DNA from 4 places in the Ligilactobacillus salivarius genome. Region 2 is predicted to be linked to each of the others. Evidence: predicted binding sites of a transcription regulator. Region 2 holds the regulator's gene; each other region holds the start of a gene.
What was found. Region 2 encodes CtsR, which represses protease genes until heat stress. Its sites were predicted from a motif close to TTGGTCAAAAAAGGTCAAANA; they were not measured.
Positions count from the first base shown of each region.

Region 1: a site for CtsR is predicted at 2,422-2,442, ahead of PTA89_RS01755 (ATP-dependent Clp protease ATP-binding subunit). Genes of this name have one in related genera too.
Region 3: a site for CtsR is predicted at 3,971-3,991, ahead of ftsH (ATP-dependent zinc metalloprotease FtsH). Genes of this name have one in related genera too.
Region 4: a site for CtsR is predicted at 3,488-3,508, ahead of clpB (ATP-dependent chaperone ClpB). Genes of this name have one in related genera too.

Region 1 is NZ_CP117983.1:426,581-435,033, forward strand. Features, by position in the region: gene PTA89_RS01750 (DUF1827 family protein) at 1-71, opposite strand, end outside; gene PTA89_RS01755 (ATP-dependent Clp protease ATP-binding subunit) at 193-2,385, opposite strand; gene PTA89_RS01760 (hypothetical protein) at 2,534-2,728, shown strand; gene PTA89_RS01765 (phosphocarrier protein HPr) at 2,987-3,253, shown strand; gene ptsP (phosphoenolpyruvate--protein phosphotransferase) at 3,253-4,974, shown strand; gene PTA89_RS01775 (glycosyltransferase family 4 protein) at 5,151-6,350, shown strand; gene PTA89_RS01780 (glycosyltransferase family 4 protein) at 6,353-7,363, shown strand; gene PTA89_RS01785 (lysylphosphatidylglycerol synthase transmembrane domain-containing protein) at 7,368-8,387, shown strand.
Region 2 is NZ_CP117983.1:262,940-271,392, reverse strand. Features, by position in the region: gene rpoB (DNA-directed RNA polymerase subunit beta) at 1-1,875, opposite strand, end outside; gene PTA89_RS01125 (ATP-dependent Clp protease ATP-binding subunit) at 2,163-4,649, opposite strand; gene PTA89_RS01120 (CtsR family transcriptional regulator) at 4,671-5,138, opposite strand; tRNA gene PTA89_RS01115 (tRNA-Pro) at 5,330-5,403, opposite strand; gene PTA89_RS01110 (dihydroorotate dehydrogenase) at 5,440-6,384, opposite strand; gene carB (carbamoyl-phosphate synthase large subunit) at 6,403-8,453, opposite strand, start outside.
Region 3 is NZ_CP117983.1:1,423,435-1,431,887, forward strand. Features, by position in the region: gene dusB (tRNA dihydrouridine synthase DusB) at 1-765, opposite strand, end outside; gene hslO (Hsp33 family molecular chaperone HslO) at 783-1,673, opposite strand; gene ftsH (ATP-dependent zinc metalloprotease FtsH) at 1,806-3,884, opposite strand; gene hpt (hypoxanthine phosphoribosyltransferase) at 4,025-4,564, opposite strand; gene tilS (tRNA lysidine(34) synthetase TilS) at 4,581-5,939, opposite strand; gene PTA89_RS06985 (S1 domain-containing RNA-binding protein) at 5,997-6,461, opposite strand; gene PTA89_RS06990 (FtsB family cell division protein) at 6,550-6,945, opposite strand; gene PTA89_RS06995 (RNA-binding S4 domain-containing protein) at 6,984-7,253, opposite strand; gene PTA89_RS07000 (putative polysaccharide biosynthesis protein) at 7,253-8,453, opposite strand, start outside.
Region 4 is NZ_CP117983.1:920,026-928,478, reverse strand. Features, by position in the region: gene dnaE (DNA polymerase III subunit alpha) at 1-458, opposite strand, end outside; gene PTA89_RS04670 (YjzD family protein) at 607-792, shown strand; gene clpB (ATP-dependent chaperone ClpB) at 842-3,433, opposite strand; gene mnmA (tRNA 2-thiouridine(34) synthase MnmA) at 3,558-4,685, opposite strand; gene PTA89_RS04655 (DUF1831 domain-containing protein) at 4,798-5,139, opposite strand; gene PTA89_RS04650 (cysteine desulfurase family protein) at 5,152-6,294, opposite strand; gene PTA89_RS04645 (5'-methylthioadenosine/adenosylhomocysteine nucleosidase) at 6,310-6,996, opposite strand; gene PTA89_RS04640 (hypothetical protein) at 7,017-7,238, opposite strand; gene PTA89_RS04635 (NUDIX hydrolase) at 7,248-7,784, opposite strand; gene dapF (diaminopimelate epimerase) at 7,796-8,453, opposite strand, start outside.

The DNA of each region.
Region 1 (8,453 bases), 160 kb from region 2:
ACAGGGGTGGCTGCTAATTCACGTTGAATGTCTTTAGCATGACTAGCAGTTACATCAACTAAATGCATCATAATAATCACCGAACCTTTCCTATATCTCTAATTATATTATAGCTAAATATATTAATTTTATCAAAAATATTGAATAAAAAAGCATAAAAAAGAGAGTTAAAAAATTAACTCTCTCAAAAAATTAGTCTTCATTTTTTTTAGACTTAGATTTAATTACGATATCATCATTCTCATCTAAATCAGCAACAAAATTTTGAACATTTGGATTATCAAGATAAAAATCAGCAATTTTATCTTCAATTTGTTCTTGAATTACACGACGAAGTGGTCTAGCACCCATCTTAGGATCATAACCTAATTCTGCAAGTTTATCTGCTACCTTATCACTAACATCAATGTGCATATTTTGATCAGCCATCATTTTATTAACATCATCTAGCATTAACCGAACAATTTTGACTAAATCATCTTTAGACAATGGATTAAATTCAATGATATCATCAAAACGATTTAAGAATTCAGGTTTAAAGTATTTGGTTAATTTATCAATAACTGAATGAGATGAACCATTTGCTTCAGCTCCAAAACCAACCGATACTACAGAATCACCACTACCAGCATTACTTGTCATAATGATGATAGTATCTTTAAATGAAACTGTTCTTCCTTGAGAATCAGTTAGGCGTCCATCATCAAGAATTTGTAAGAACATATGCATTACATCAGGATGAGCTTTTTCAACTTCATCAAGTAAAATTAAGCTATAAGGATGACGACGAACTTGTTCAGTTAATTGGCCAGCTTCTTCATAGCCAACATATCCAGGAGGAGAACCGATTAATTTAGAAACTGAGAATTTCTCCATGTATTCACTCATGTCAAATCGAATCATTGAGTCTTCAGTACCAAATAACTCGCGGGCTAATTGCTTAGCTGTTTCAGTTTTACCTACACCAGTAGGACCAACGAATAAGAATGAACCAATTGGACGTCCTGATTTATTGAAACCTATACGATTTCTTCGAATTGAACGAGCAACCTTATCTACAGCTTCATCTTGACCAATAACATGTTTTTCAAGTGAAGAGCCTAAATCACGAAGTTGTTCCTTTTCTTTAGCTTTTAACTCACCAACAGGAATGTTAGTTTTTTCTTCTATGATATGTTCCATATCTTTTTCGGTAACAACTGGAGTATCTTCATCTGAAGCATTGTCTTTCATCTTTTCAAAACGTGATACTTGGTCACGATAGTAAGCTGCTTTTTCATAATTTTCTTCTTTTAGTGCAGCTTGTTTTTGATTTTCGGCATTCTTAATGCGTTCTTCAATAATTTTTGGATCAGTTGCATGAATCGTTAAATTCTTACGAGATCCAGATTCATCTAATAAATCAATTGCTTTATCCGGTAAGAATCTATCTTGAATATATCTATTAGATAAAGTTACAGCAGCCTTTAAAGCTTCATCAGTATATTTTACATGATGATAAGCTTCATATTTATTACGAATACCATTTAGAATTTTAATAGTTTCTTCTACACTAGGTTCATCAACTTGAACTGGTTGAAGACGACGAGCGAGTGCGGCATCTTTTTCAATTGTTCTGAATTCATTTAGGGTAGTAGCACCTACTAATTGGAATTCTCCACGAGCAAGAGATGGCTTGAGCACATTACCAGCATCCATTCCACCTTCAGCATTACCAGCACCAACAATTTCATGAATTTCATCAATAAATAAGATTACATCTTTTTGTTGTTTCAATTCTTTCATTAGTTGTTGCATTCTTTGTTCAAATTGTCCACGGATACCAGTTCCTTGTACTAAAGAAACAACATCTAGACGAATAACTTTTTTCCCGATTAGTTTTTGAGGAACATCGCCATTAACAATTTTTTGGGCGAGTCCTTCAACAACAGCAGTTTTACCAACACCAGCTTCACCAATTAAAACAGGATTATTTTTAGTACGTCTATTTAGAATTTCAATTACTCTGGCTATTTCTTTATCACGTCCAATAACTGGATCGATTTGACCATTTTTTGCTTCTTCTGTTAAATCTAATCCATATTGTCCCAGAATAGAGGAATCACCATTACGATTACCGTTATTTCCACCTATGCGACCACTTTGTGTAGGTGGCTCTTGAGACATACTTTGTTGGTTAGAAAAATTAGGATTAGATATAGCTTTGAAAATATCATCTAAACTACCAAAACCAAATGGATCTTGTCCGATATTATTAAAGCCGTTAGCTTCATTTTTGATTTCTTGGTAACAATTTTGACAAAGATCAATAGAGGTTTGGCGACCGTTTAAATTAGTTGTTAAGTGAATTGTCGCAGGATTTTTATGACAATTTTGACATAACATTGATTTTCACGACCTTTCTATCAACATATCAAAGTTATTTTGACCAACTTTGACCTTAATGACTTCATTATACAATGTTAGGTATAAAGTTCAAGTATAAAGACTTGGATAAAATATATGTTATAATTTTGTGCGCGAGGTGATTTTTATGGAAAAAGATTATACTGCATTGTTAGACGAACTTAGAGAAGGAACACTAGATAAGTTAGAAATAAATACAGAAGAATTCATGGATTTTCAAAAAGCTTTTATGAATTATAGTCATAGAAAGAATATTGTTGGAACAGCTAAACGAGGTGGGGGAGCTACCTATATTTATAGTAAGGAATCCAAATTAATTTAGTATTAATTATGTTTTGTGCATGATAATGATTTTAGCAAGTATATTTTAAGTATAAATCAGTAAAGACAGTTATTTAACAGTAAAAATACCTAAAAAATATGTATAAATTTAAAATGAAGTAAGTCTTGTCTTACTAAGGTTTTCATGTTATTATCATAGTATCGAGATTGTTATCGTTTGCATATTGTTAATGTAAACGTGTTCTTAACAAGGCTCTTAATCACATATATTTACTTATTCAAAGGAGATTGATTAATAATGGAAAAGAAAGAATTTCACGTAATCGCAGAAACAGGTATTCACGCACGTCCAGCTACATTGTTGGTACAAGCAGCAAGCAAATTTAACTCAGATGTAACATTGGAATACAATGGCAAGTCTGTAAACTTGAAGTCTATCATGGGTGTTATGTCCTTAGGTGTAGGCCAAAATGCTGATGTTGTAATTTCTGCAGACGGTGCAGATGAAGCAGAAGCAATTGCTGCTATTGAAGAAACAATGAAAAAGGAAGGTTTAGCTGAATAATGACTAAGGTTTTAAACGGTATCGCAGCTAGTGATGGTATTGCAGCTGCTAAAGCTTACATGCTCGTTCAACCTGATTTATCATTTGAAGAAAAAACTATTGATAATCCAGATGCTGAAATCGAACGTTTAAGTGTAGCTGTTGAAACTTCCAAACAAGAACTTGAAGTCATTAAGCAAAAAGCTACTGAAAATCTAGGTGCTGAAGAAGCACAAGTTTTTGAAGCTCATTTGACAATTTTATCTGATCCAGAATTATTTGGACAAATTAACGATAAAATTAAAAATGACAAAGTAAATGCTGAAGCTGCTTTGAAGAGTGTAACTGATATGTTCATTCAAATGTTCGAAGCAATGGAAGATAATGCTTATATGCAAGAACGTGCTGGTGATATTCGCGATGTTACTAAGCGTGTTATGGGTCACTTGTTGGGAGTATCTATTCCTAACCCTGCATTAATTAATGAAGAAGTAGTTATTGTTGCTCATGACTTAACTCCTTCCGATACAGCTCAATTGGATCGTAATTTTGTTAAGGGATTTATCACAGATATTGGCGGACGTACTTCTCACTCTGCTATTATGTCTCGTACATTAGAAATTCCTGCAGTTGTAGGTTCTGGTAATGCTACAAGTGAAATTTCTGAAGGTCAAATGGTTATTATTGATGGTTTAGATGGACAAGCATTAGTAGAACCAACTGACGAAGAATTAGAAGATTACAAGGCTAGAGCCAAAGCTTTTGCTGATCAAAAAGCAGAATGGAAATTATTGAAGGATGCTAAGTCAGTTACAGCAGATGGTAAAGAAGTTAAATTAGCTGCAAACATTGGTACACCTAAAGATGTTGAAGGTGCAAATGATAATGGTGCAGAAGCAGTCGGTTTATTCCGTTCTGAATTTCTTTACATGGATGCTTCTGAATTGCCATCTGAAGAAGATCAATTTAAGGCATATAAAGCTGCTGTTGAAGGTATGAATGGTAAGCAAGTTGTTGTTCGTACAATGGATATTGGTGGAGATAAGGAATTACCATATCTTCCATTACCAGAAGAACAAAATCCTTTCTTAGGATATAGAGCTATTCGTATTTCTTTAGATCGCCAAGATATTTTCCGCACACAATTAAGAGCTTTGTTGCGTGCATCCCATTATGGTAGCTTAGCTATCATGTTCCCAATGATTGCTACTGTCCAAGAATTTAAGGATGCAAAAGCAATCTTTGAAGAAGAAAAAGCAAAACTTGTTGCAGATGGTGTTCCAGTATCTGATGATATCGAAGTAGGTATGATGATGGAAGTTCCAGCTGCTGCAATGGTTGCAGATAAATTAGCTAAGTACGTTGACTTCTTCAGTATTGGAACAAACGACTTAATCGGTTATTCTATGGCTGCTGACCGTGGTAATGAAAAGATTTCTTACCTATACCAACCATATAACCCTTCAATCTTGAGATTAATTAAGAATACAATTGAAGCATCACACAAAGAAGGTAAATGGACTGGTATGTGTGGTGAAATGGCTGGAGATCAAGTTGCAGTTCCTATCTTATTAGGATTAGGTTTAGATGAATTCTCAATGAGTGCTACTTCAATTTTGAAGACACGTAGTTTGTTGAAGACACTAGATTCTAAGAAGATGGAAGAATTAGCTGATAAAGCAGTTAATGATTGTGAAACAGCTGATGAAGTTGTAGAACTTGTAAATCAATACACAAAATAGTTTAGTATAACTTATATAAAAGGCTTGAGAGGGGAATACCTTCTCGAGCTTTTTTGATTTGTAAATTATTTGTAAAATTTGGGATATTTGTTGATCAAATTATGGGTTTTAATTGCAATGGTTTTGTTAAAAACATATAATTAACAATGACTATAAAATGACAGAGGGGGATATATGTGAATATCGGAATATTTACGGATACTTATTATCCGCAAGTAAGTGGTGTTGCGACCTCTATCAAAACGTTACGAGAACAATTAGAGAAACAAGGTCACACAGCGTACATTTTTACGACAACTGATCCTAATGTTGACAAAAGTATTTATGAGCGTAATATTTTTCGCTTTTCAAGTATTCCATTCATTTCATTTACAGATAGACGTATTGCTGTAAGGGGACTTTTTCATGCTTATCAAGTAGCTAAAGAATTAAATTTAGATATTATTCATACTCAAACAGAATTTTCGATGGGATTAATTGGGAAATTCGTCGCTAAAAATTTGAAAATTCCATGCATACATACTTATCATACAATGTATGAGGACTATCTACATTATGTGGCTAAAGGAAGATTATTAAAGCCTTATCATGTTAAACAAATGTCTAAATCTTTTTGTTACCACATGTCAGGAATAGTAGCACCTAGTTTAAGAGTTAAAGAGACATTAGAACGATATGGAATTGATGAACCTATTGAAATAATTCCAACTGGAGTAGATATCTCTAAATTTTCTAAAAGTACAAATGAAAATATTAGAGAAAAATATAAAATAAATTCAGAGCAACCTTTACTACTAACTTTGAGTAGATTGGCCTTTGAAAAAAATATAGATAAGTTACTAAATGCTATGCCGGATATTTTAGCTAGAGTTCCAGAAACTAAATTGATGATTTGTGGCGATGGACCTGCTAGAGAGAGTTTGGTACAACAGGTATCTGATATGAATTTAACTGATAGCGTTATTTTTACTGGAGAAATTAACAATGATGAAGTAGGTAGCTACTATAAGGCAGCTGATGTTTTCGTTTCAACTTCAGTATCAGAGTCACAAGGATTGACCTATATAGAAGCAATTGCTTCAGGTACAAAAGTAATTACTACTCACAGTCCATATACAGATTCAATTTTGACAGATGCAAGTATAGGTATGACCTTTACAGGCGAAGATGAATTGGTTAACAAGGTTGTTGATTATCTATTAAATGGTGAAAAATATAATGATTCTAAACCGAGAGAAGAATTGTTGAATAGTATTTCTGCAGATAATTTTGGGAGAAAAGTTGTTTCTTTTTATGAAAAATGCATGCTAGATTTTGATATGAAAAAGAAATTAAGATTTAATTCTGATGAGCTGAACAAAGCGAAAGGAAGATAATTTTGATAAAGATAGGGATGTTTTCTTCGGCAACTAAGGTTAAAGGACAAGGTGTTGGAAGTGCATATACAGAGTTAATAAATTTATTAAAAAAATATTATTCGCAAGAACTTAATATAGAGATTAATAAATTTAACCGTGTAAATATTAGCCATTATCACACTATTGATCCACAATTTTATTTATCTACTTTTTTTCCGGGAAGAGGCTGTAAAATTGGATATGTACATTTTTTACCGGAAACGATAGATGGAAGTTTGAAATTACCTTGGTTAGCGAAAAAAGTTTTTTTTAAATATATAATTTCTTTTTATAAAAGAATGGATCAGCTAGTAGTTGTTAATCCATCATTTATTGAGAAATTGACGGCTTATGGAATAAAGAGAGAAAAAATAACATATATACCTAATTTTGTATCTAGTGATACTTTTTATAAAATTTCAGATTCAAAAGAGAATTTGAGAAAGAAATTGAATTTAGATAATAAATTTACAATAGTTGGTGTAGGACAAGTACAAGAACGTAAGGGAGTACCTGACTTTGTGAAACTAGCTAAACTAAATCCTGGCATACAGTTTGTTTGGGTAGGTGGGTTTTCTTTTGGAGCTATTACTGATGGATATGACGAACTAAAAAAAGTTATAAAGAATCCTCCTGCAAATTTGAAATTTCCGGGAATAGTTGATAGGAATAAAATGAATGAGTATTATAATGCTGCTGATTTATTTTTGCTTCCTTCATACAATGAATTGTTTCCAATGAGTGTATTAGAAGCATTTAGTGCAGGTCTGCCAGTTATGTTACGTGATTTAGATTTATATTATTCAATCATTGATGGTTACTATGAACCGGCTAAGGATGTAAATGATATGAATAGAAAAATTATTAATTTATCGCAAGATAGAAAAAAATTAGAAAAATTGGAAGAAAAGTCTAAAAAAGCTGCAGAATATTATTCTGAAAGAAGACTAGCAAAAATATGGCTAGCTTATTATCAAAAATTTAGTAGGTAAGATTATGACAAGAAAAAATAGAATAGTGTTATTCATAATGTTTGGTATAGGAATAGCGATTTTTTTACTCTCTTTACGAGAAATATCTTTTCGTAGCTTTGTACATGATGTTACCACCTTAAATTTGTGGTGGTTAGGAATAGCATTTTTGTGTATGTTTCTTTCTTTAGTATTTGAAGCGTTAGTCATAAAAATACTAGTTCAAAGGCAGATTAAAAGTTATCCATTTTTTGATGCGTTACGAGTGCCAATGTTAGAGCAACTATTTAATGGGATAACACCTTTTTCAACAGGGGGACAACCCGCACAATTATTTGCATTAATGCAATCAGGCTTAGATGCTGGACGTGCAACGTCAAGTACATTGATGAAATTTATTGTTTACCAAGCTATGATAGTTGTTAATTTTGTATTGTGTTTATTAATAGGTTTTAATTTTATTCAAGAAAAAATACATACGCTAGCGTGGTTGGTAGTATTTGGTTTTATTATACACCTAGCTGTTATCGTTAGTTTGCTAATGGTGATGTATTGGTATGATTTTACTAAGAAGTTTATAAAAGTAACATTATTACCAATAAAATGGATATTTAATGACGAAAAATATCAAAATTGGAATAAAATAGTTGATGAGAAAATTGATAATTTCTATGAAGAGAGTTTAAAATTGAAATCTAATTGGAAATTATTATTAAAAATAAGTGCAATAACTTTTGTACAGTTAGCTGTATATTATATTATTCCATACTTCATCCTATTATCGTTAGGAGTGACACATGTTAACGTCATTATGGTAGTTTCTATGCATGTTTTGATAGTTATGGTTGTATCTTTATTTCCAATACCTGGAGGAGCTGGAGGAGCTGAATATAGCTTTTCGGTAATCTTTAGTAGTTTTATCGGTACTGGAAGTAAGTTAGTTTTAGCAATGCTTTTATGGAGAATAGTTACTTATTATTTTGGGATGCTGAGTGGCTTGATAGCAATGTTAATTCAACCTAAACAAATTGTAACAAAAAAATAGATTGTATAGAAAAGGGAAATTTTTAATAAAATCTAATGTAAAAATATGGTAAACATGATATTATCA
Region 2 (8,453 bases):
TTTAGGTGAAACGTCCATGTAGTCAACTTTTTCAGTTGAAATTTCAACGTCATCATCTTTCTTACGAGCCATAACTACATCATCAACAAAGGAACCATCATCATTTAATGGTGAGTTAGCTTGTGCGATAACGTAATTATCTTCTTCATCAGCTGTTAAGTAGTCAATTTTATCTGTAACTTTATGTGTTTTCCAAGATACACGACGATATGGTGTTTCAACAAAACCATACTTATTAATACGAGCATAAGAAGATAAACTGTTGATCAAACCAATGTTAGGACCTTCAGGAGTTTCGATAGGACACATACGACCATAGTGTGTATAGTGAACATCACGAACTTCGTATCCAGCACGGTCACGAGTCAAACCACCAGGTCCCAAAGCAGAGAAACGACGTTTATGAGACAATTCACCCAATGGATTAGTTTGGTCCATGAATTGGGACAATTGAGAACTTCCGAAGAATTCTTTAATTGAAGCAACAACTGGACGAATATTAATCAATTGTTGTGGTGTAACAGTTGATGTATCTTGAATTGACATACGTTCACGTACAACACGTTCCATACGTGATAAACCAATTCTAAATTGGTTTTGTAATAATTCACCTACAGAGCGAGTACGACGGTTACCCAAGTGGTCAATATCATCTGTTGAACCCATACCTTCTTGTAAATTGAAGAAGTAGTTCATGGAAGCTACTATATCAGCTGGTGTAATGTGCTTGAATTGGATATCAACATTTGCATTACCAATAACATTTACTACCTTTTCTGGATCCTTTGGTGAATATACTTTCACAATTTGAAGAGTCATTGGTTCTTGAACAACACCTTCTTCAGATGGATGGAAAGTAAATGTCTTGAAGTCATCTCTTGCTAAGTATGGAGCTAATTTATCCATAACTTGCTTATCAATAACTTCATCCTTATTTACAATAATTTCGCCTGTATCAGGATCAGCTAATGTTTCTGCAACAGTTAAATTCAATAAGCGTGTCTTTAAATCTAACTTCTTGTTAATCTTATAACGACCAACAGGTGCTAAATCATAGCGCTTTGGATCAAAGAAACGAGCTGTTAACAAACTACGTGATGAATCAGCAGTCTTTGGTTCACCTGGACGTAGACGTTCATAAATATCTTTCAAAGATTCTTCTACACGAGAATCATCCATATTCTTATGTACATCTTTTTCCAAAGTAAGCATCAAGCTATCGCTATTAGATCCTAAAATTTCTACAATTTCATTATCAGAACCGTATCCCAAAGCACGGATAAGTTCTGTTAATGGAATTTTACGAGTACGATCAATACGTACATATGCTACATTCTTTGCATCTGTTTCATATTCTAACCAAGCCCCACGATTAGGAATTACAGTTGTACCGTAGTTAGTACGACCATTCTTATCTAATTCGGAGTTGAAGTATACACCTGGAGAACGAACTAATTGTGAAACAATAACACGTTCTGCCCCGTTAATAATGAATGTACCTTGCTTAGTCATCAATGGGAAATCGCCAAAGAATACATCTTGTGACTTAATTTCACCAGTTTCATGGTTGATTAAGCGTAAAGTAACATGTAATGGTGCTGAATAATTAGCATCATGTTGACGTGCTTCTTCAACTGTATACTTTGGTTCTAAAAGTTGATAATCTACAAATTCAAGTGATAATTTACCTTGAAAATCTTCAATTGGCATAATGTCATCAAACATTTCACGAAGACCTTCATCTAAAAACCACTTGTAAGAATCAGTTTGAACTTCAATCAAGTTAGGTAGATCAAGAACTTCTTTAATTCGCGAGTAACTTCTACGTACACGGTGTTTACCGTATTTTACTAAGTGTCCTGCCAAGTTGTTCACCTCTCAAAAAATTTGCTGTGACTCGATTAATTTATTACAATTTTATTACAATTTTATTACAATTTTATTACAATTTTATTACAATTTTATTACAATTTTTATTTTTACCGGTTTTTTGGCAAAAAAAAGCAAAAACAGACAGAGACAAATTAAATTTGCTTCATACTATTTTTGCTTTTATCAAGTCTGCTATGGACAATATATCATAACAAACAATCAATTCACAGTTTTTCGCATTTATATATTTTAAATGGATATTCAGTATTTGTCAATACTAAATATAACTATTAACTATTTATTTTTTCTGCAGCTACTGGATTCTTAACTTTTATCGTTATTTCACCTTTTTTAGCACCTATTGTTACTGTTGCTCCAGTTTCGATATTACCTGCTAATAATTCTTCACTTAGTAAGTCCTCTATCTTATCTTGAAGGACACGTCTAATAGGACGAGCACCATATTCAGCATCAAATCCAGCTTCTGCAACTATATCTATTGCTGCAGGGGTAATTTTCAGATTAATATTTTGCTCTTTAATCCTATCTATAATATTCTTAGCCATCAATTTAACAATTTGATGAATTTCTTCTTTATTAAGCGAATGGAATACAACAGTTTCGTCAAGACGATTCAAGAATTCTGGTCTAAAAGTCTTCTTCAATGTTTCTCTAACTTTTGCTGCCATTGCTTCATAATCATCGCTGACATCTTTTGCACCAAAACCTACTGATTTTTCATCGCGTAAGGCTGTAGCACCTAAGTTAGATGTCATAATGATAATTGTATTTCTGAAGTCTACCTTTCTACCTTTAGAATCAGTTAAAAATCCATCATCTAATACTTGTAACAAGATATTGAAAACATCATTATGAGCTTTTTCAACTTCATCTAATAATACTACTGAATAAGGATTATTTCTAACCTTTTCAGTTAATTGTCCGCCTTCATCATATCCTACGTATCCAGGAGGAGATCCAATTAAACGACTAGTTGTGTATTTCTCCATATATTCACTCATATCAATTCTAATCATTGAATCCTCTGAGCCAAACATAGCTTCTGCTAAAGCTTTAGCTAATTCAGTTTTACCTACACCTGTAGGACCTAAGAACATAAATGAGCCAATTGGTCTTGTAGGATCCTTCAAACCACTTCTTGCTCTTCTTATCGCTTTACTTACTGCTTTAACAGCTTCATCTTGTCCTATAACTCGATTATGCAATATCTTTTCTAATCTAATTAGTCGGTCTCCTTCAGAACGATTAATTTGAGTTACTGGAACACCAGTCCATTCAGAAACAACTTCTGCAATATCTTCAGCCGTAACTTTTACACGATAGTTATTGCTATCCTCTTCATCTTTGTCACGTTGGATTTGCTTTTCAAGCCTTTCTTGAATCTTTAATTCTTCATTTCTGATTTCTGCAGCTTTTTCAAAATCTTCTTTTAACAACGCTTCTGTCTTCTCTTGGGAAAGCTCTGATAATTTCTTCTTTATTGCAGAAACTTTGTCCACTTTTTGTGCATTATTAATTCTTACTCTAGCAGCAGCCTCATCCATTAAATCAATTGCCTTGTCAGGTAAAAATCTTGAAGCAATATATCTTTTACTTAACTTAACTGCACTCTCTAATGCCTCATCTGTAATTTGAAGTTGATGATGTTTTTCATATTTAGGACGTAATCCTTTTAGAATTGTCAACGCTACTTCTGGGGTTGGCTCATTGATTGTCACACTAGCAAAGCGTCTTTCCAAAGCTGCATCAGCTTCAACATATTTTTGATATTCATTTAAAGTTGTTGCACCTATTACTTGTACTTCACCACGCGCTAATGCTGGTTTTAAAATATTGGAAGCATCTATCGCGCCTTCAGCACCACCCGCGCCTATTAGAGTATGCATTTCATCAATGAATAAAATAACATTGCCATCTTCACGAATTTCTTCAATAATCTTCTTTAATCGATCTTCAAATTCACCACGATATTTTGTTCCAGCAACCAAAGATCCCATATCAAGCATCATTACACGCTTATTCTTCAAATTATCAGGAACTTCACCATTTACAATCTTTTGTGAAAATCCTTCTGCAACAGCTGTTTTACCTACACCTGGTTCTCCCAAAAGAACTGGATTATTCTTTGTCCTTCTACTTAAAATTTGAACAACACGCTTAATTTCATTATCTCTACCAACTACTGGATCAATTTGATCTTTACGCACCATTTCTGTCAAATCACGTGCTAATTCATCTAACGTAGGTGTACCATTATCCTGTTTCTTTTCTGATAACGCTAATTTCTTACGTGTTCTATTAGCTGTTGTTGCATCTACACCCATTGTACGATAGGTAATATTTTTCACCTTACGTAAATCAATATTCAGAGCTGCTAGAATACGTGAAGAAATAGTTTTATCATCTTCTAATAGTGCTAACAAAATATGTTCTGTTCCTACCTTTTCAACATTAAAAAGTTTAGCATGTTCTCTAGCACGCTCTAATACATAACGAGTCCTTGGGGAATATGGTAAATAAGTATCAGCGCCTCTACGTTGTAAATTACCGTATCCTACGATATGTTCAATTTCTTCTCGCACATCTACTTCAGTTACTACAAAACTTTGTAATACTTTAGCAGCTACGCCATTTTTCTCCATTGTTAGTGCTAAAAGTAAATGCTCTGTTCCTATTGCTTGATGCTTGAAGTAATTAGCTTGTTGTTGTGCAAGAACTAATACTTGTTTAGCACTCGGTGTATACCTTTCTTCCATAGCCATAACCATTACTCCCTTCTATTCTTCGCATCTCAATTGATTTAAGATACTTACCAAAATCCTTGCGCGAATCATATTTTCCATTTCAGCAGTCGGCAAATCCAAAGCTTGTCGGCTAATAGCAGCTAAGACATAATTTGCTTCTTTTCTAGAAAAGACGCCATCCTCGTATAAACTACTAATTAATTGGTAAGCCTGGTTTTCTGTAATTTCAGTGCCAATTGCAGAAATCAAATCATCTAAAACAGACTGATTCTCTGCCAAATCTACTTTTACAATCCGAATATAGCCGCCACCGCCACGTTTACTTTTAACAACATAGCCATTTTTCAAAGTAAAACGAGTTTTTATTACATAATTAATTTGTGATGGAACACAGTCAAATTGCTGTGCAATCTCAGACCGCTTTATTTCAATTCTTCTTGAATCAGCCAATATATCTTTCAAATATTGTTCAATAATATCTGAAATGTTACGGTTCTGCATAATTCTCCATCCTCTCTTGTAGGTTTGACCTACATTGACTTTTAGTCTATTATAAATGAATTTCGGCAACAAATGCAAAAATTTAGTATCTATTAACAATCAAAAAACTCTCTTTAAAGTAGTGCAAGAATTTTTTAATCCCTACTCTACTCAAAGAGAGTTTAACAATATTGTGTTTTTTTAGAATCCTATCGGAAAAACAAGATTCGAACTTGCGACCCCATCGTCCCGAACGATGTGCTCTACCAAGCTGAGCTATTTTCCGAGTACAGATTCCATTATATTACTTTATTTTTACTTATTAAAGCTTGAACGCTCCACGTTTTTTCACATTTAAACGTAATTCCTCAAGGCTTTCAATTCCCAATTCTTCCATTCTCTTTGGAAGTTCTTCAATCAAATGTGGACAAATCATAGAATCATGGAAATGTGCAGTTCCAACAGCAACAGCTGAAGCACCAGCCATATACATCTCTAAGACATCATCTACTGTTTCTACCCCGCCCATCCCAATAATTGGCAAATCAGTATTTTGAGCGACTTGATAGATCATTCTAATCGCAATTGCTTTTACAGCTTTCCCAGATAAACCACCCATAATGTTACCAAGTACTGGTTTACCTGACGCTACATCTATGTGCATTCCTAAAACTGTATTAATCATGCTTATTCCATCTGCTCCACCACGCTCCACAGCTTTAGCAATAGCCACTATATCTGTTACATTAGGTGAGAGTTTTACATAAACAGGAACTGTTGAAACTTCCTTAACTTTCTTTGTTAATCTTTCAGCAACTTCTGGAACAGTTCCAAATGCCATACCACCTTCATGAACATTAGGACAAGATATATTCAACTCTAATGCATTAACCATTCCTGATTGTGACAATTTAGTAGCTACTTCAACATAATCATCTTCTGTTGCTCCACCAACACTTCCAATTATTGGTAGTTCAGGATATTTTTCTCTTAAAGCTGGTAACTTTTCAGACACTACTACATCTACACCAGGATTAGTAAGACCAACTACATTTAAGACTCCATCTTCAATTACTGAAATTTTAGGATCAGGATTCCCGGTTCTAGCTTCTGGAGTAGTAGTTTTTATAACCAATGCTCCTAATGTATCCAAAGAATATTTATTAGCACTTGGAACATCGCCGAAGCCAAAAGTCCCACTAGCAGGCATGATAGGATTTTTTAATTCTAGTCCAGGCAATGATACTGCCAATTTTTTTGTTTCCATGATAAATTCCTCCATTAATTAAAGTGAGTTAGTAGCAAATGAACGATTTTCAAGTGCTTTTAATAATGCATCTGCTGTATTTAATGATGTTAGCAATGCAATATTATGCTCGATAGCTAATTGACGGATTACAAATCCATCCGATGCTACTTCTTGATCATGACTCATAGTATTGATTACTAAATCAACACCATCATTAACGATCAAATCATGTAATGAAGTTTCATTACCAGTATCTTTACCTAACTTATCTACAGTTTGTACAAACAAACCATTTTCACGTAAAAATTGACTTGTTCCTTCAGTTGCGAACATACGATAACCTATCTTACTAAATCTCTTAGCAAGTGGTAATACAGCATCCTTATCTTTATCTTCAATTGTTAATAGTACATTTCCATTATCTGGTAATTCCATCTTAGCACCTGTAAATGCTTTATACAGTGCTTTTTCAAAGGTGTAGTCACTACCCATAACTTCACCTGTAGACTTCATTTCAGGTCCTAAGAAGCTATCAACATCTGCTAACTTACTAAATGAGAATACTGGTGCTTTAACATGTACCATATCACTTTCACGATATAAACCACTTTGATATCCTTGTTCTGCTAATGATTCTCCTAGAATTACTCTTGTTGCAACTTGTGCCATTTCAATTCCAGTAATCTTACTTAAGAATGGTACAGTTCGACTAGCACGAGGATTTACTTCTAACACATATGCTTCATTGTTATGGATAATAAATTGAATATTCATAATACCAACACACTTTAATGCGACAGCTAACTTTTCAGTTGCATCCACAATTTGTTGCTTTATATTTTCATCAAAACTTTGAGGTGGATAAACAGCCATAGAGTCTCCGCTGTGAACGCCAGCATGTTCAATATGTTCCATAATACCTGGAAGTAATACGTCTTTACCATCACAAATCGCATCTACTTCACATTCTAGACCTGACAAGTAAGCATCTACGAGAATTGGGTGATCAATTTCTGCAGGAGCATTTTGTGCTAAATAATCTAATAACTCTTGTTCATTATTAACAATTTCCATAGCACGACCACCTAAAACATAACTTGGACGAACTAATACTGGATAGCCAATTTCTTCTGCACAAGCAATAACTTGTTCTTGAGTAGTTGCTGTTTTACCAATTGGTTGTTTCAATCCTAAATTCTTAATTGTTTGGTCAAATAGTTCTCTATCTTCAGCTCTATCTAGATCTTCAACTGTTGTACCTAAAATCTTTACACCATGTGCTTTTAATCCAGCGGCTAAGTTAATCGCTGTTTGCCCACCAAATTGTACAATTACTCCCATTGGTTGTTCTAAATCAATCACATTTAAAACATCTTCAAGTGTTAAAGGTTCGAAATACAATTTATCAGAAATCGAGAAATCCGTTGATACTGTTTCAGGATTAGAATTCATTACAATTGCTTCATATCCTAATTTTTGGATAGCCTTAACACTGTGTACAGTTGCATAGTCAAATTCTACACCTTGGCCAATTCTAATAGGACCTGAACCTATTACAAGCACTGATTTTTTATCAGATTTTTTACTTTCATTTTCTAAATCATATGAGCTATAGAAATAAGGTGTACTTGAATCAAATTCTGCTGCACAAGTATCTACCATCTTGTAAACAGGTAGCAATTTATGTTCTTTACGTAAATTTCTTACTTCATCTTCTGTAGTGCCCCATAACTTAGCAATTGTATAATCACTATATCCGTAACGTTTTGCATGTTTTAAAACGTCTAAATCTTCTTTATTTTGAGAAAGTTTACTTTCTAACTCTACAATTTGCTTTACAATATCTAAGTAATACAAATTAATCTTGGTTAATTCGTGTACTTCTTCAATTGTGTAACCTCTACGAAATGCTTCTGCTATATAAAATAGTCTGTCATCTTGTGCGTGGAATAATTTTTCTTCTACTTCATCATCAGTTGCAGATTGTGCTTTAGCAGAAATTAAATCTTTTTCGTCAATTTCTAATGAGCGAACTGCTTTTTGTAAAGCTTCTTGAGCACTACGTCCAATAGCCATTACTTCACCAG
Region 3 (8,453 bases), 640 kb from region 2:
TGTAGGTTCTTCCAAAATTTCTCCTGTTTCAAGGTAATGTGTTGTTTGCTTAACAATCCAAGGATTACCTAAAGCTGCACGACCAATCATTACTGCATCTGCTCCAACTTCATCCAACATCTTCTTAGCTTCTTCTGGTGTACGAACATCACCATTCCCCATAAATGGAATCTTAGTTAAATGATCAGCTACTTCTTTTAAAATTCCCCAATCTGCATGTCCTGTATATAATTGCTTTCTAGTACGTCCATGCATTGCTAATGCTTTAGCTCCACCTTCTTCTGCTGCTAATGCATTTTCAACAGCTAAAATATGATCTTCATCCCAACCGGTTCTCATCTTAACTGTTACAGGCTTATCTATAGAACTAGTAACTGCATGAACCATTTCATAAATCTTATCTGGATCTAAAAGCCATCTTGCACCAGCATCAGTCTTTGTAACTTTAGGAACTGGACAACCCATGTTTATATCGATAATATCAGTCGCAGTATTTTCTGCCACAAATTGAGCAGCTTCAACTAAAGTTTCTTTGCTACCACCGAAAATTTGGACACTAACTGGATGCTCAGTTGGATCAACAAATAGCATATCTAATGTTTTCTTATTTCTAAAATGGATTCCTTTGTCAGAAATCATTTCACAAACAACTAAACCTGCACCAAATTCCTTACAAATCATACGAAAGGCAACGTTTGTAACCCCAGCCATAGGAGCTACTACAACTTGATTAGGGATAACTATATCACCAATTTTCCATTCCATTATTCTCTTCCTCCATTTTAAGCTTGATTAGCTTCATTCATAATTTTAGTTAATTCTTCTTCATTAAATTCATATTTTTTCCCACAAAAATGGCAAACTGCTTCTGCACCTTTATCTTGTTCTATCATTTCTTTAAGATCTTTTTTAGGTAAACTTGCTAGTGCTTCAGCAAATCTTTCTTTTGAACAATCGCATTCATATGCTACTGGCATTTTCTCAAGAATTTTTACTTTGTCTTTTGGGAAAAGTGTATACAAAATTTCTTCAGGAGTCTTACCATCTTTACGCATCATTTCAGATACTAACGGTATTTCTTGTAACTTCTTTTCAATTTCATCTAAAATCTCATCACTAGCTCCTGGTAAAACTTGAATCATAAAACCACCAGCTACACCTATTGTGTTATCATCTTCAACAAAAACAGATAATCCTACGGCTGATGGAATTTGCTCTGACTTAGCTAGATAGTAAGTGAAATCTTCACCTAACTCACCAGATACAAGGGGCACTTGTCCTGTAAAAGGCTCTTTTAATCCTAAATCTTTAGTTACTGATAAAAAGCCTTGAGTACCTACTGCGCCTTTAACATCAATCTTATGTTTTTCATTTAAAGGCAAATGCACATGTGGTTCATGTACGTATCCTTTGACTGTACCTTTAGCATTACCATCTACCACAATAGCCCCAATTGGTCCATCGCCATTGATTTTTACGGTCATTTTTTCATCACCAGATAGTTCCGATGCTGATAATAATAAAGTACCTATCAAACTTCTACCAAAAGCAGCTGAAGCAGCACTCCAAGTATCGTGTAATTTTTGTGCTTCTCCTACAGTTTCAGTAGCATCAACTGCATAAGCTCTAATTGCTCCATCATATACTAAGCTTTTAACTAAATAATCAGACATTTTTCTTACCTCTTTATTTTTATACACAAATTACATACTAACAAATTGTAGTCAATTTTTCTATTATTATCTTTTTTATTTTGTCAAATAAAAAATGGTACTGACAGTTTAAAACCACCAATACCATTTTTGTTATTCATCTTTCTTATCAGAATCTTCATCTGATTCATGAGGATAGAACACTTCTGTTTCTTTATGTTCCTCATCTTTTTCAGCTAATTGTTTTTTAGCTTCTCTACGTTCAACAGCTTGTTTTGCTTCTTCAAAAGTTGCTGCCTTTTCACTAGGAAATTCATCTTCGTTTTCTGCTGGCATCTTACCTGTCTTATACAAACTCAAGATTTGTTTTTCATCTAGAGTTTCATGTTCAAGTAATGCTTCAGCGATTACTTTATGTTGTTCTCTATGAGCTTCGATAATTTCCTTAGCTTGTTGCATACCTTCATTGGCAATACGTTTAACTTCTTCGTCAATGATATTAGCTGTTTGTCCAGAGTAACTATGTTGACCATTGAATTCACCAGGTTGCATATTAGCTTGACCTTCATATTGAACAGGGCCTAACTTGTCACTCATACCAAATTCTGTAACCATTGCTCTAGCTAATTGAGTAGCTTGTTGGAAGTCATTAGAAGCACCAGAAGATTGTTGACCAAAGATAATTTCTTCGGCTGCACGTCCACCCATCAAACCAGCAATTTGTTCCTTAAGGTTCTTCTTGGACATCAACATTTGATCTTCTTTTGGTAACATGATAGCATATCCGCCAGCACGTCCACGAGGTACGATTGTAACCTTATGAACTACACGTGCTTCATTTAATACTAAACCTACAATTGTATGTCCAGCTTCGTGATATGCCACTGTTTCACGTTCATGCTTACTAATTACACGATCACGCTTAGCAGGTCCTGCAATAACTCTATCTTCTGCTTCATCGATATCAGATGCATCAATTTCTTTCTTATCACGACGAGCAGCTTGTAATGCAGCTTCATTCAATAAGTTTTCTAAGTCAGCACCAACAAAACCAGGTGTTTGCTTAGCAATCATCTTCAAATCGACATCTTTTGCTAAAGGCTTGTTCTTAGCGTGAACCTTCAAAATAGCCTCACGACCCTTAACATCAGGACGACCTACTAAAATCTTTCGGTCAAAACGACCTGGACGTAGCAAAGCAGGGTCTAATACATCAGAACGGTTAGTAGCTGCCATAACGATGACACCTTCATCACCTTCGAAACCATCCATTTCAACTAACATTTGGTTAAGTGTTTGTTCACGTTCATCATGTCCACCGCCCATTCCGGCACCACGACGACGACCTACTGCATCAATTTCATCGATAAAGATAATAGATGGTGCGTTCTTTTTAGCATTTTCAAATAAGTCACGCACACGACTAGCACCAACACCGACGAACATTTCAACGAAGTCAGAACCAGAAATTGAGAAGAATGGTACACCAGCTTCACCAGCAACAGCTTTAGCAAGTAAAGTTTTACCAGTTCCTGGAGGTCCTTCCAATAGCACACCAGATGGAATTCTAGCACCTAAAGCTAAGAACTTACGTGGATCACGCAAAAATTCTACAACTTCAACTAATTCTTGCTTTTCTTCTTCAGCACCAGCTACATCTGAAAAACGAACTTTATTGTTCTTTTTGTCAATAGGCTTAGCTTTGGATTTTCCAAAGTTCATAACACGGCCACCGCCGCCACCTTGGCCAGCTTGACCCATCATCATGTAGAAGAAGAAAATGAAGAATAGAATTGGAACTACTGAAATTAAAAGTTGAATCCAAATACTACTAGATTCTTCTTCTTTAGCACTATTTTTTATTTTATTTTTTTGTGCATACTCTTGAATTTGTTTTACAGTCGAGTCATTCGTCAATACATTAGTTGTAAAACCAGTTGATTCATCCGCACCACTGGAAGCAATTCCGGCAATACCACTCGAACCAGATGATTTCTTAGCATGACGATAAGTACCCGTTATTTTGTACGTACTTCCAGAAGGTTGCATCGTAAAATCTTTAATATTATTCTTCTTCAATTCTGTTATAAATTGACTAGATTGAATTTGTTGTGTCTGCATACTTTGGCGACTACCAAACATATAATACAAGACACCCATAATACCCAAGAATACTACGATATAAAAGAAACTATTTCTAAGAAGTCCGTTACCATTCCTGTTGTTATTCATAACGTTCCTCCATATCCAAGGATTAAAGAGTCACTTATCACCATTAAATAAGCACTCCATTGTGAATATAATAGCATAATTAATAAATTTTGACTATTATTGACTATTAATTTCACTAAAATAAATTGTTTAAAATTTTATTAACCTTCGTAAACTTCAGGCTTCAAAATTCCAACATATCCTAAGTTACGATAGCGACCTGCAAAGTCTAAACCGTAACCTACTACAAATTCATTAGGAACTTCAAAACCTACATAGTCAGGCTTAACTCCTTCAACACGACGTTCAGGTTTATCAAGTAAAGTACAAATCTTAACAGATTTTGCATTGCGATGCTTAAATAGTTCAACTAAACGTTGTAATGTACGACCTGTATCGATAATGTCTTCAACGATTAAAACATCTCTTCCAGTTACAGATGTATCTAAGTCTTTAATAATTTTAACTTCACCAGATGATTCTGTTCCTTCTCCATAACTAGAAACGTCCATAAAATCTAATTCTAAATATGTATCGATTTCACGAATAATATCAGTTGTGAACATAACAGCACCCTTAAGAACACAAACTACTAATGGATTTTTACCTTCAAAATCCTTAGTAATTTGCTTTCCTAGTCTTTTAGTAACTTCAGCGATTTGTTCTTTACTGTATAAAACTTCTTTGATGTCGTTGTTCATAAGATTAACCTCTTTCTTACTTTTTTCTAAATACTAGTATGTAATGAATTTTAGCATTTTGTGGGGCCAGTGACAAATCAGTTTTTTTTGTTTCTAAAATCCAATACACTTCATTTTTATTTTTTGTAATTAGCCAACTTTTATTTCTCTGTTCACTTGGAATTTTTTTATCAATAAAAACTTTTTTAATTTTTTGATTTCCAAAGCTCATTTTTAGTGAATCACCCGGTTGTCTATGTCTAATTACCCAATTTTCATTATCTTCTACAACTAGAGTTTCATCTCCAGGCATTAGTTCTATTTCATCAAGCTTAAATAAGCCTATCTTTTTTCCTTCTTCTAAGTTGTGCCATTGATTCAATTTTAATTCAAAATTTTCTTCTAGATTTAAACTAGTAGTACTTTTAATTCTTATTCCTATTTCGAGATATTCATGATAGAATTCAAATTTTTCATTCAAATCAAACTTTGCTTGAGGTTTCTTCTCATCATTAAGCATCGCTAAAATTTGCTGTACCTGTGTTTCTTTGATTTCTAATCCTTTTACTTCTAAATATCGTTCAAGTAGAATACGTTGCCATAAGGGACTTTCTTTAACAAATTTATCATAGTCCAAAGTTTCTTCTTTAGAAATCTTATTCAGTTTCACATCAGCTACTTCTTGAATTGCTTGTAAATTATTTGTTAATTGCTGAGTATATTCTAATACATGCTTTAAAAATTCTGGATTTTCTGCTTTTAATACTGGAATTATATGATGTCGTAACCTATTTCTTTGGTAGTCATCGCTTTTATTAGTTTCATCCTCATAATATTTAATCCCTAATTGTTTAGCATAATCATAAATTTCTTTTTTATTAAAAATTAACATGGGACGAACTATTTGATAATCCTCTCTGAAAATGCGTACAGATTGAATTGCTTGTAATTGTTGAATATTCCCACCTCGAATTAATTTCATTAAAAAAGTTTCTGCTTGGTCATCTCCATGATGCGCCGTTACCAAGTACTCAATATTATTTTCTTTTAGGACTTTTTCAAAAAAGTTATATCTAACTTCTCTGGCTGCAGCTTCAATGCTTTGTACAGGATGTTCTTCTTTTTCCCACCTGTATACATATAAAGGAATATTCCGTGCAAAACAAAACTCTTTAATAAATTTTGTTTCTTCTTTGCTTTGCTCTCGTAATTGATGATCAATATAAGCGACATTAATTTCTACATCTAAAACTTTACTCAATTTCAACATTCCTGATAATAAGACCATAGAATCTACACCTGTAGAAACTGCAAGCAATACTTTTTTATTAGAAATTTTTAAATCCCTAAGTCGCTGTAATAATTGATTTTCAAATTTTTTTACATTCAACTTTATCACTCACTTCAAAAAAATAAAAAGGCAAGAAGTAATTACCTCTTGCCTTTTGTTGTATTAGCTGCGACGACCGCCACGACCGCCACGTTTTCCTTCTGTATTACGTTTCAAGGAAGTCAATCTATCTTCACTTTCCTTCAAAAATCCAGCTAATAAGGAATCGAAATCTTTCTTCTTTTCTTCATGCTTTGGCTTAAAAGAAGTATTATGATTTTTCTTTACTTTATCCCTATTATTATGTTGTTCGTGATTATTGTTACGACGGTGGTTGTTTTGTTTTTGAGGTTTATCTACTGCTTTCTTGATGGAAAGACCGATCTTACCATCATCACTGACAGATAAAACTTTAACAGTAACTTCATCACCAACAGATAAGACTTCATGGATATCTTTAACAAAAGTATTGGATACTTCACTAATATGAACTAATCCTGTCTTCTTATCCCCTAAATCAACAAATGCACCAAAATCTGTAATTCCTGAAACTTTTCCGGAAAGTTTAGCTCCTACTTCAATCGACATAAAAATTGTCTTCCTCCTCGAAATTCTATACCTCTCAGTATATCACGCACTAAATATTATTAATACTACTAAATTAAACTTTTTTTAATTATTGTCCAATATTTTTTGTAACATCTGTTGGTAAGTTATAAATTATTTCGTTATCTTTAGAATAGGAGTACTTTTCTCGAATTAATTTTCTTAAATAATCTTCATCATTTAATTGCTTAATCTGCTCTTTCAAATCAGCATTTTTAGCTTTTACTTTTTCTAACTTCTTATTAGCTTCTTCCGTTTGAACATTAATATTTTGGGTTTGATAGTGCATTGTAATGAGTCTTATTCCAAACACTATTGTTAATAGTATAGTTAAAGAAATAATACTTACTCTAAACAATCGATAATGTTGATAGTGTTTAGCTTTTAAAGCAGCATTTTTACTTTTAGCTTGTTGCTTACGAAAATAATCATTATCCATGATGGTAATCTTTGATCTTTTCTTCACTGACTATCTAGCCCCTTCCATTCTTTGTCCAAAACTATTTATATAGAAAAATCTTCCTTATATTCTTCAGAGATAACTTCAAACAATTCTTGTGCTTCTTTTTTCTTTGTTGTATCTCTAATATCATTAACTTTGACTGTTAATACTTTATTACCAAAGTTTATCACAATTTCATCGCCAACATTTACATTTGATGATGATTTAGCCACCTTGCCATTAATTGTAATTCTACCTTGACTTGAAATTTCTTTTGCTACTGTTCTTCTTTTAATAATGCGTGATATTTTCAAAAACTTATCTAATCTCATCAACGTCCTCCATTTAATTTGTCAATTATTTTTATAATCTTATTTCCACCTGGCATCGCCATATATTCTTCTTTGGTAAATAAATTAAACTTAATTGCTAAAATTCCAAAAATAAATACTCCCACAGGAATACATATTACTGAAATTATTCCGACATCTAATCTAGAACTTCCCAATAGGTATCCTAATAATATCGAAAGTTCTTTTACTACTATCCCCATAATACATGAAATAAGTAATAATTTTAAGACATAACCATCACTTCTAAATAAAATCTCAAGCTTTATTGAACTAAAGAGAATAATGATAATTGCAGCTAATAATAAACTAGCTGTAGTAGCAATACTTGCTCCAATTATTCCAACTTTACCAATTAAGTAACTATTAAGAATATATTTAGTTAAGAAAGCTACCCCTAATCCAATCAGTAACACTTTGTACTCATCAATGCTTTGTAAAATAGAACTATAACTATTGATTACTGTCATTAAAATTATACCTAGTAAATATATTCCAATTACCAAGCTAAGTTCACTATCACCAAATAAAAGTTTATTAACTTCAGGCAATAAGGCTAACAATCCCACTGTAGCAGCACTAGCTATTCCTAAACTAATTCTCAAGATAGATGATGCAGTATTTTCAAAAGTAGTTTTTTCTTTCTTTTCAATTGCGGCTGTTAGGGAAGGTAAAAGCGTTGAAGAAAAACTTACACCTATTACTAATCCTAATTGTATTAGAGGTTGAGCTCTATCGTAAATACCTTTTATATTTCTAGCTTTTATTGAAGATAAGCCATAAATCTCCAAATTATTCTTAATTGTGAAGGAATCTATTAATTGCAAAAGTACCATCAATGCAGTAAATAAACATATCATGATTCCTTCTGTCATTAGTCTCTTTACTAAATCTCGATATTTGATACTATGTTTGTGGGATTTTCTTGAAAAAAGCCTTATAAAAATACCTACAAAACATAGTAGTGCAACTAAGCCTCCTAATGTTGAGCCAAACATCGCCCAAGCTCCCATTTTATAAATAGACCAATGATGTCTAACCGCATACCACGCAACCCCAATAATAACAATCACTCTTATTAGTTGCTCATACACTTGTGATACAGCAGTAGGCGTCATATTAAATATACCTTGATAAAATCCTCTTCCTACTGATAAAAAAGGCATCAACAAAAACATCCAG
Region 4 (8,453 bases), 660 kb from region 2:
ACACCATAATAAATTGTCTCGGCAGCTGACACTAATGTTTGTAATTCTGTCACTTGATCACTTATTATGTCATTTACCGTTAGATACGATGGATTCAATACAACAATTACATCCTGTAAATACTCTGTAATATCTGCTAATTTAAAAATATTTTTATAGTTCTCATCTACTGCAGTTAGTCTCTTTGAAGAAATATTCATCAAATTTTGATAACCATTACTGTTCTTAGCAATAAAAATATACTCATCATCGCTAGATTGTAATGTAATACCAATAATTGGCTTAATTCCTGCTTTAACACATTCATGATAGAAGTCCAAAACGCCATACATTGAATTTATATCTGTCAATACCAGAGCACTGTATCCCAATTCTTTTCCTAACTTTACATACTCTGAAATTCTCAATGGACTTTGCAACAAACTATATGAACTTAAAACTTGTAAGGGAGCATACATATAATATCTCTCCTTTCCTACAAAATACAATTTCATTATACTTAAAAGATATCAACTTTACAAAATTATAGATAAGATACACAAATATTACATGTAAGTTCTTTAAAATTGTGATAGAATAACTTAGTATAGATATGAGGTGTTGAAAATGGGTAAACAACTTACAGTCCTATTTTGGGGCTTTATCTATGGTGAAGTTATTGGTTATATCATTTCTGCTTTAACTGGTGTTCAATTTGACTGGTTAGCAAGTGGTGTAATTTGCATGATTGGTGGTTTAATCGGTATTAACTGCTTGAACTACTTTATCAGCGATAAAAAAGCTTCAAAATAGTTTATATCAAACAAAAAGTGTGTGAACGTAAAATTCACACACTTTTTTATTATGCTTGAGTTATAAATTTTAATTGGTTATCTACTAAAGTTACCGTCACTTTAGAATGAGGTAGAATTTTCCCAGCGATTATTTCCTTAGCTAGCGGCGTTTCAACGTTATTAGTTATAAATCTTTGCAATGGTCTTGCACCATAAGCTGGGTTATATCCTTCTTTAGCAATCCACTTCTGAGCATCTTCATCAATACCTAACGTAATCTCTTGACTTTCTAACCTGTCTGACAATTGATGAATGAATTTTTCAACAATCTTTTGTACAGAATCCATTGTTAATGGTGTAAACATCAAAATATCATCAATACGGTTTAAAAATTCTGGTTTGAAATGTGCCTGTGTTAGTTGCATAACTTTCTTCTTTATTTCAGGAGAAATTGTACCATCTGTAGAATTATTTTCTAGCAAGAACTCTGAACCTAAATTAGATGTCATGATTAAAATTGTGTTCTTAAAGTTAACCGTTCTTCCTTGACCATCAGTTAAGCGTCCATCATCTAGAACCTGTAATAAAATGTTGAAAACATCTGGATGAGCTTTTTCAACTTCATCTAACAAAATAATAGTATAAGGATTGCGACGAACAGCTTCTGTAAGTTGTCCACCTTCTTCGTATCCTACATAACCAGGAGCAGCACCAACTAATCTTGAAACTGAATATTTTTCCATATATTCTGACATATCTATTCTTACCATATGGCTTTCAGAATCAAATAAATTCTCTGCTAAAGCCTTAGCTAGTTCTGTTTTACCAACACCTGTTGGTCCCAAGAACAAGAAAGATCCCAGTGGCTTGTTAGGATTTTGCAAACCAGCTCTAGATCTTAAGACTGCATCAGAGACTGCATCTACAGCTTCATCTTGGCCTATTACACGCTTATGCAAATTATCTGCTAAATGTAAAAGTTTTTCACGTTCTCCTTCAACCAATTTACTAATTGGAATACCAGTCATTCTACTAATTACTTCTGCAATTTCCTTATCAGTGACAGACTCTTCAACCATCCATTCTTTAGGACGTTCACTATTTTCCAATTGTTGTAGTTCTTTTTCTAGTTGTGGAATCGTTGCATGTTGTAACTTAGCAGCCTTTTCTAAATCGTAATTATTTTCAGCTTCTTCTAATTGATGACGAGCTTTATCTAATTCAGATTTCTTATCAGATACTTTTTGGATGTCTAGTTTTTCATCTTCCCAACGTTGACGAAGTTTATTAGCTTTTTCACGTAAATTGGATAATTCGGCTTGTAACTCCTCTAAGCGTTTCTTAGATGCAGCATCTGTTTCTTTCTTCAAAGCAGCTTCTTCAACTTCCTCACGCATTAACTCGCGAGTTACTTGATCTAATTCATTAGGAACGGAATTCATTTCTACACGTATTTCAGCACAAGCTTCATCGATTAAATCAAGGGCTTTATCTGGTAAAAATCTATCCGTAATATAGCGATTGGATAGAGTTGCAGCTGCTACTAAAGCATTATCATGAATACGAACTCCGTGATGAATTTCATAACGTTCTTTTAAGCCACGCAAAATGGAAATTGTATCTTCAACAGTTGGCTCCTTAACAAGTACTTTTTGGAAACGTCTTTCAAGAGCTTTATCTTTTTCAATATATTCTCGGTATTCATCCAAAGTAGTGGCACCAATTAAATGTAATTCGCCTCTAGCTAACATTGGCTTCAATAAGTTTCCAGCATCCATCGAACCTTCAGTCTTACCTGCTCCAACTATATTATGAATTTCATCAATGAAAAGTAGGATCTTTCCTTCGCTTTTCTTCACTTCTTTTAATACATTCTTTAATCGTTCTTCAAATTCTCCACGATATTTAGCTCCAGCAATTAAGGAACCCATATCCAAAGAAATTATAGTCTTATCTTTTAGGTTATCTGGAACATCATTTCGAACAATTCTCTGTGCTAGTCCTTCAACAATAGCCGTTTTACCAACACCAGGTTCACCTATCAAAACTGGATTATTCTTAGCTTTTCTTGATAAAATTCGAATAACATCGCGAATTTCTTCATCACGTCCAATAATAGGATCTTGATTACCATTTCTAACTTCTTTGTTTAAATTTACTCCGTACTTTTCAAGTGATTTATAGCCTTTTTCCTGATCTTGACTTGTCACTCTTTCTCCTCCTCGATAATCAGCTACAACCTTGCCTAACTGATTTTTTGTTAATCCAGTTTGCTTTAAATATTCTGTTAAGGGATTGTACTCTAACTCCATTAAAGCTAACATTAAGGTATCTACAGAAACATAAGTATCTTGATTGCCTTTAGCTATTTCTTGTGCTTTTTGCAATAATGAAAAAAGTTGCTGACTTATTGATTGTCCATATTGAACATTACCACCTTCAACAACACTAACTTTATCTAATTCGCCATCAATAAAGTTTTCGAAGGCCTGTATGTCTAAACCTGCTTTTTTATAAATCTCGGCAGCTATTTCTCCAGGTTGGACTAACACTTTAAATAATTCATTAATTCCAATTTCTTGATGCTTTCGGTTAATTGCCACCTTTTGCGCTTCTGCCAAACTTTTTTGAACTTCAGTTGTATAATTTTCGTTATCCATACTTATCAGTCCTTATAATATATTTCATCTCCTATATTATATCATCTTTTTTAAACTTTGACTAAGTTTGACCTTTTATTTAAAAATAAAGAGGATCACTTAATAGCAATCCTCTTTATCAAAATTATACGTATTGTAATAATTTACTTTCCTTATATGCGTGGTCAATAGTTCCACTACCTAGACATTCTTCACCATCATAAAATACAACTTCTTGTCCAGGAGTAATAGCACGTACAGGTTCGTCAAAAATAACTTCAACCTTTGTACGATCTTCATTAAATTTAACTGTAACGCCTGTGTCCTTTTGGCGATAACGGAACTTAGCTGTACAATGGAATTCATCACCGCGATCAGAAATATCGTCAACAAAACTTAACTTTGAAGCATCTAAACTATTAGCATATAAATGTTCATTGTGGTAGCCTTGTCCTACTAATAAAGTATTTGTCTTCAAATTTTTACCGATAACAAACCATGGTTCATTACTCTTGCCATCGCCACCAATACCTAAGCCTTTACGTTGACCAATAGTATAGTTCATCAAGCCAAAATGATTTCCCTTTACTTCACCGTCAAGAGTTACCATTTCACCTGGTTGAGCAGGTAAGAACTCACCTAAGAATTTACTAAAGTTACGTTCACCGATAAAGCAAATTCCAGTTGAATCTTTCTTTTTAGCAGTTGCTAAACCTGCTTCTTCAGCAATTCTTCTCACTTCTGATTTTTGTAAGTGTCCAATTGGGAACATTACTTTTTGTAATTGTTCTTGTGAAAGCTGACTCAAGAAATAAGTTTGATCCTTGTTATCATCTGCTCCACGTAGTAAATGCACTCTGCCATCTTCATCACGACGCAATTGTGCATAGTGTCCCATTGCAATATAATCTGCATCAATAGACATTGCGTAATCTAAGAAAGCTTTAAACTTAACTTCTTTATTACACATAATATCAGGATTTGGAGTACGTCCATTTTTATATTCATCAAGGAAATATGTGAATACTCTATCCCAATATTCCTTTTCAAAGTTAACTGAGTAATAAGGAATACCAATTTGACTAGCAACTTTAGCTACGTCTTGATAGTCTTCTGTTACTGTACAGACACCACTATCATTCTTATCATCCCAGTTTTTCATAAATACACCAACAACGTCATATCCTTGTTGTTTCAATAAGTAAGCAGAAACTGAAGAATCAACTCCACCACTCATTCCTACAACGACACGAATTTGACTCTTGTCTTTCACAAAAAATCACCATCATTTCAATATATTCTGAATTTCACGATTTGAAGGTCGTTTTTGTTCAGTAAGCTACATTATAGCTATTATTACCATTAATATCAAGCATAAATACATCCTAAACTTCTTCTAGGATTTTCCTTTCCTTTAAATCATTAATGATAAATTCTAATTGTTCAATATTACCTTGGTTGTCATTACCTTTAAAAATATTTACTTCGCGCATTCCATTAGCTGTTAAAGTAACCATCTTAAAGTTCTTCATGTCAGCTTGAATTGCGACTTTTAATTTATATCCTTGATTGAAAGGAGAATATGGATCTAATGAACGTTCTAATTGAAATTTACCACCCTTAGACTCTATAAAGCCTGCATCGCGTAGTGGAAATCTCTTAACATTAGTAGAAAGTTTGTATGTCTTTGTATCTCCTAATATTTTTGCTGTTGTGCCATATGCCATAATAAATCCCCTCTATTTCTTAATAATTTTTACTAACGTCTTAATCAAGTAATCAATGTCCTCACTAGTATTATTGATTCCAAAACTAAAACGTAAGGATTCAGCAACTCTTGGACTATCTTCACCATACATTGCTGCTAAAACATGAGAAGGTTCCAATGAGCCAGCTGTACATGCTGAACCAGCAGCTGCTGAAATCCCACTTAAATCAAGGTTAGTTAGTAAACTATCACTAGCAAAGCCTTTAAACCAGATACTAATAATTTGAGGTAATTGATTTTCTTCAAGATGCCCATTAATCTCAAAGTCAATTCCATTTTCCTTTAATCCATCCACCAATTGATGTTTAAAAGATAAGTATTTTTGGCGATGTTCTTCTTTTACTTCTGCTGGTAATAAACCAACAGCTTCTGCAAAACCTGCAATTGCTGGTACATTCTCAGTTCCTGCACGACGCTTTAATTCTTGATCGCCACCTTTGATTAAGGATGGAAAATTAATTCCATCTCTGCGATATAGAAATCCTAACATTTTAGGGCCATTCAATTTATGTGCAGACACTGATAATAAATCAACTTTTAAATCTTGAACATCTATATCAAGTGCACCATAAGTTTGAACTGAATCTGTATGGAACCAAGCATTAGTTGGGGCTACAATTTCACCTATTTCTTTAATAGGGAGATGACTTCCAACTTCATTATTTCCCATCATAATAGATACTAAAATTGTATCTGATCTAATAGCTTGTTTTAGATCATCTAAATTAATTTGACCATACTCATCAACTGGAAGATAAGTAACTTCAAAGCCTTCTTGTTCTAAATAAGCCATTGGTTTTAGAACTGCTTCATGTTCAATTGCTGTAGTAATCAAATGACGACCTTCATTTTTTCTAGCCATTGCTGTTTGGATAATAGCAGTGTTGTCACTTTCTGTACCGCCACTAGTAAATACAATTTCATTGTCATTTTTAGCGTTAATTGACTCAGCTATTACGTGACGACTATTATCTAAGATAGCACGTGCTTGACGACCATAATAATTTACGGCAGAAGCGTTGCCGAAAGTATTGGTCATAGTTTCAGTCATCTTCTCAACAACTTTTGTAGCCATTGGAGTTGTGCCTGCATTATCTAAGTAAATATACTTCAACTTTCTCACCTTACATTATTTTTTTAAAAAGTTTAAAATCATATTTGCTGATTTTTTACCAGCTTCTATGATAAATTCATCAAAGCTTTGTCCAGCATCTTCATCACCGACATCAGACATCGCGCGAATGATTAAGAATGGCACTGAGAATTGATAAGCAACTTGAGCGATTGCTGCTCCTTCCATTTCACAAGACAAAGCATCTGGATAAATTTCTTTAATTGCTGCAATTTTTTCGCTAGAAGATACAAATTGATCACCAGTAACAATTAATCCTTCTTTAGCCACTAAATTAGATTCTTTGGCTGCTTTAGATATTGCTTCTAATAAATCTTTATCTGCAGTATAAATTTGAGGTTGTTGTGGTAATTGTCCTGGTTTATAACCAAAAGCAGTTGCATCTGCATCATGGTAAGCAGCACCTGTAGAAAGAACCACATCACCAACATGTAATCCTTCGCCAATACCACCAGCAGAACCAGAATTGATGACAGCATCTACTTTATAATTAGCAATTAACAAACCAGTTGTCACACCAGCTTGAACTTTACCAATTCCGGAGCGAGTAAGTACTACTTCTTTTCCGTTGATCGTACCACTGTAAAAATCAATTCCACCAATTGTATCTTGTTTTTTATCTTCTAATTGTGCCACTAAAGATTTTATTTCTTCTTCCATTGCACAAATTATTCCATACTTCATTAAAAAAATTCATTCCTTTACTAAAAATTAATGAAAAACATTATCAAGTATACTATAATAATTGCCAAAATTAACCCCGCAATTATCATATTTAGTCTTGCTTTTAATCGGTTTTTCTTATAATTTTCTTCATTTGATTCGCGTAGTTTCCTAGAACCTGTTCGACTTAGACCTTCTAATTCAGAATCTTCCTGAACATCATCTACTTTATTACTACGCCTTAATTGTGGCTTTTCGTCCATTTTCCACCTCTATTGCATTAATTTCCAGTACATAACTGCAATTAATGTTTTACTGTCACAGATTAAGCCTTCCGCAATTGCTTGTTCTACTTCAGGTAGGGATAATTCTACTAATTCAAGAAATTCATCACTATCTTGTGGTAGTTCATCCTTAACTGGTTTTAGATTTACAGCATGATACATGTACATCTTTTCATCTGCAAAACCTGGCGATGTATAGAAAGTATTGATAAATTCTAATTTATCAGCTTCAAAGCGAGTTTCTTCATTTAATTCTCTAACTGCCGTTACATTTGGATCCTCACCAGGTTCTATTTTACCAGCAGGTACTTCCAGAGTTACCTGGCCTAAAGGTGCTCGCCATTGTTTGATGAATACCATTTTATTTTCGTCAGTAATTGCAATAATTGCAACAGCACCTTGATGACGGATAATTTCTCGTTTGGCTTCTTTACCATTTGGGAGTTCTACCGTTTCAATATCTAAATCAATTATTTTACCATCAAAAACATGTTCTACTTTTTTTACTTTTTCTTCAAATTCCATAATTTTTCCTTCTATCTGTGAAGTTGAGCAATAAATGCCTCATAAGCTGCTTGCTCACCAGTTTCATTCCATGTGAAATTATCAAAGTTACCATTGATTGCATCTGCTTGAGAAATATTAACCTTAGCCACTTCTGTCGCATTACCAATCAATGACATCCAATAGTCACCATTTTCGCGTTTATGAACCATTGTTCTTACCATACCACCAGGATTAATAACTGTAATCAACTTTTCAAAGTCAATTTGGTCAGAATGTAGTAGGACATACATCAAACTTGAAGCTGACATCGCTGTACCACACGCATTTGTAAAACCTACCCCACGTTCAAATGTACGAACAAAGATCTTGCCTGGTTCTAGAATTTCAACAAAACTTACATTTACACCATCAGGGAAAATTGGATTATTTCCGTTATTTAAATAACTAGCAATTCTTCCTAATTCTTCACCCATCAATGTTTCATGATCAACAAATGCAATCAAATGTGGATTAGGAACTGCTACTGCAGAAAATTTAATTGTTTCTGATAACTCTGGAATATAATCATCAATTAATTTTTCTTTGCCTACATGCATTAGTAAATCTTGTGCATCAAAACTAACTGGTGAAATTTCTGCATCAAATGCTGGAACCTTTTCTGCTAGTTTATCAGCTTTCTTCACTTCA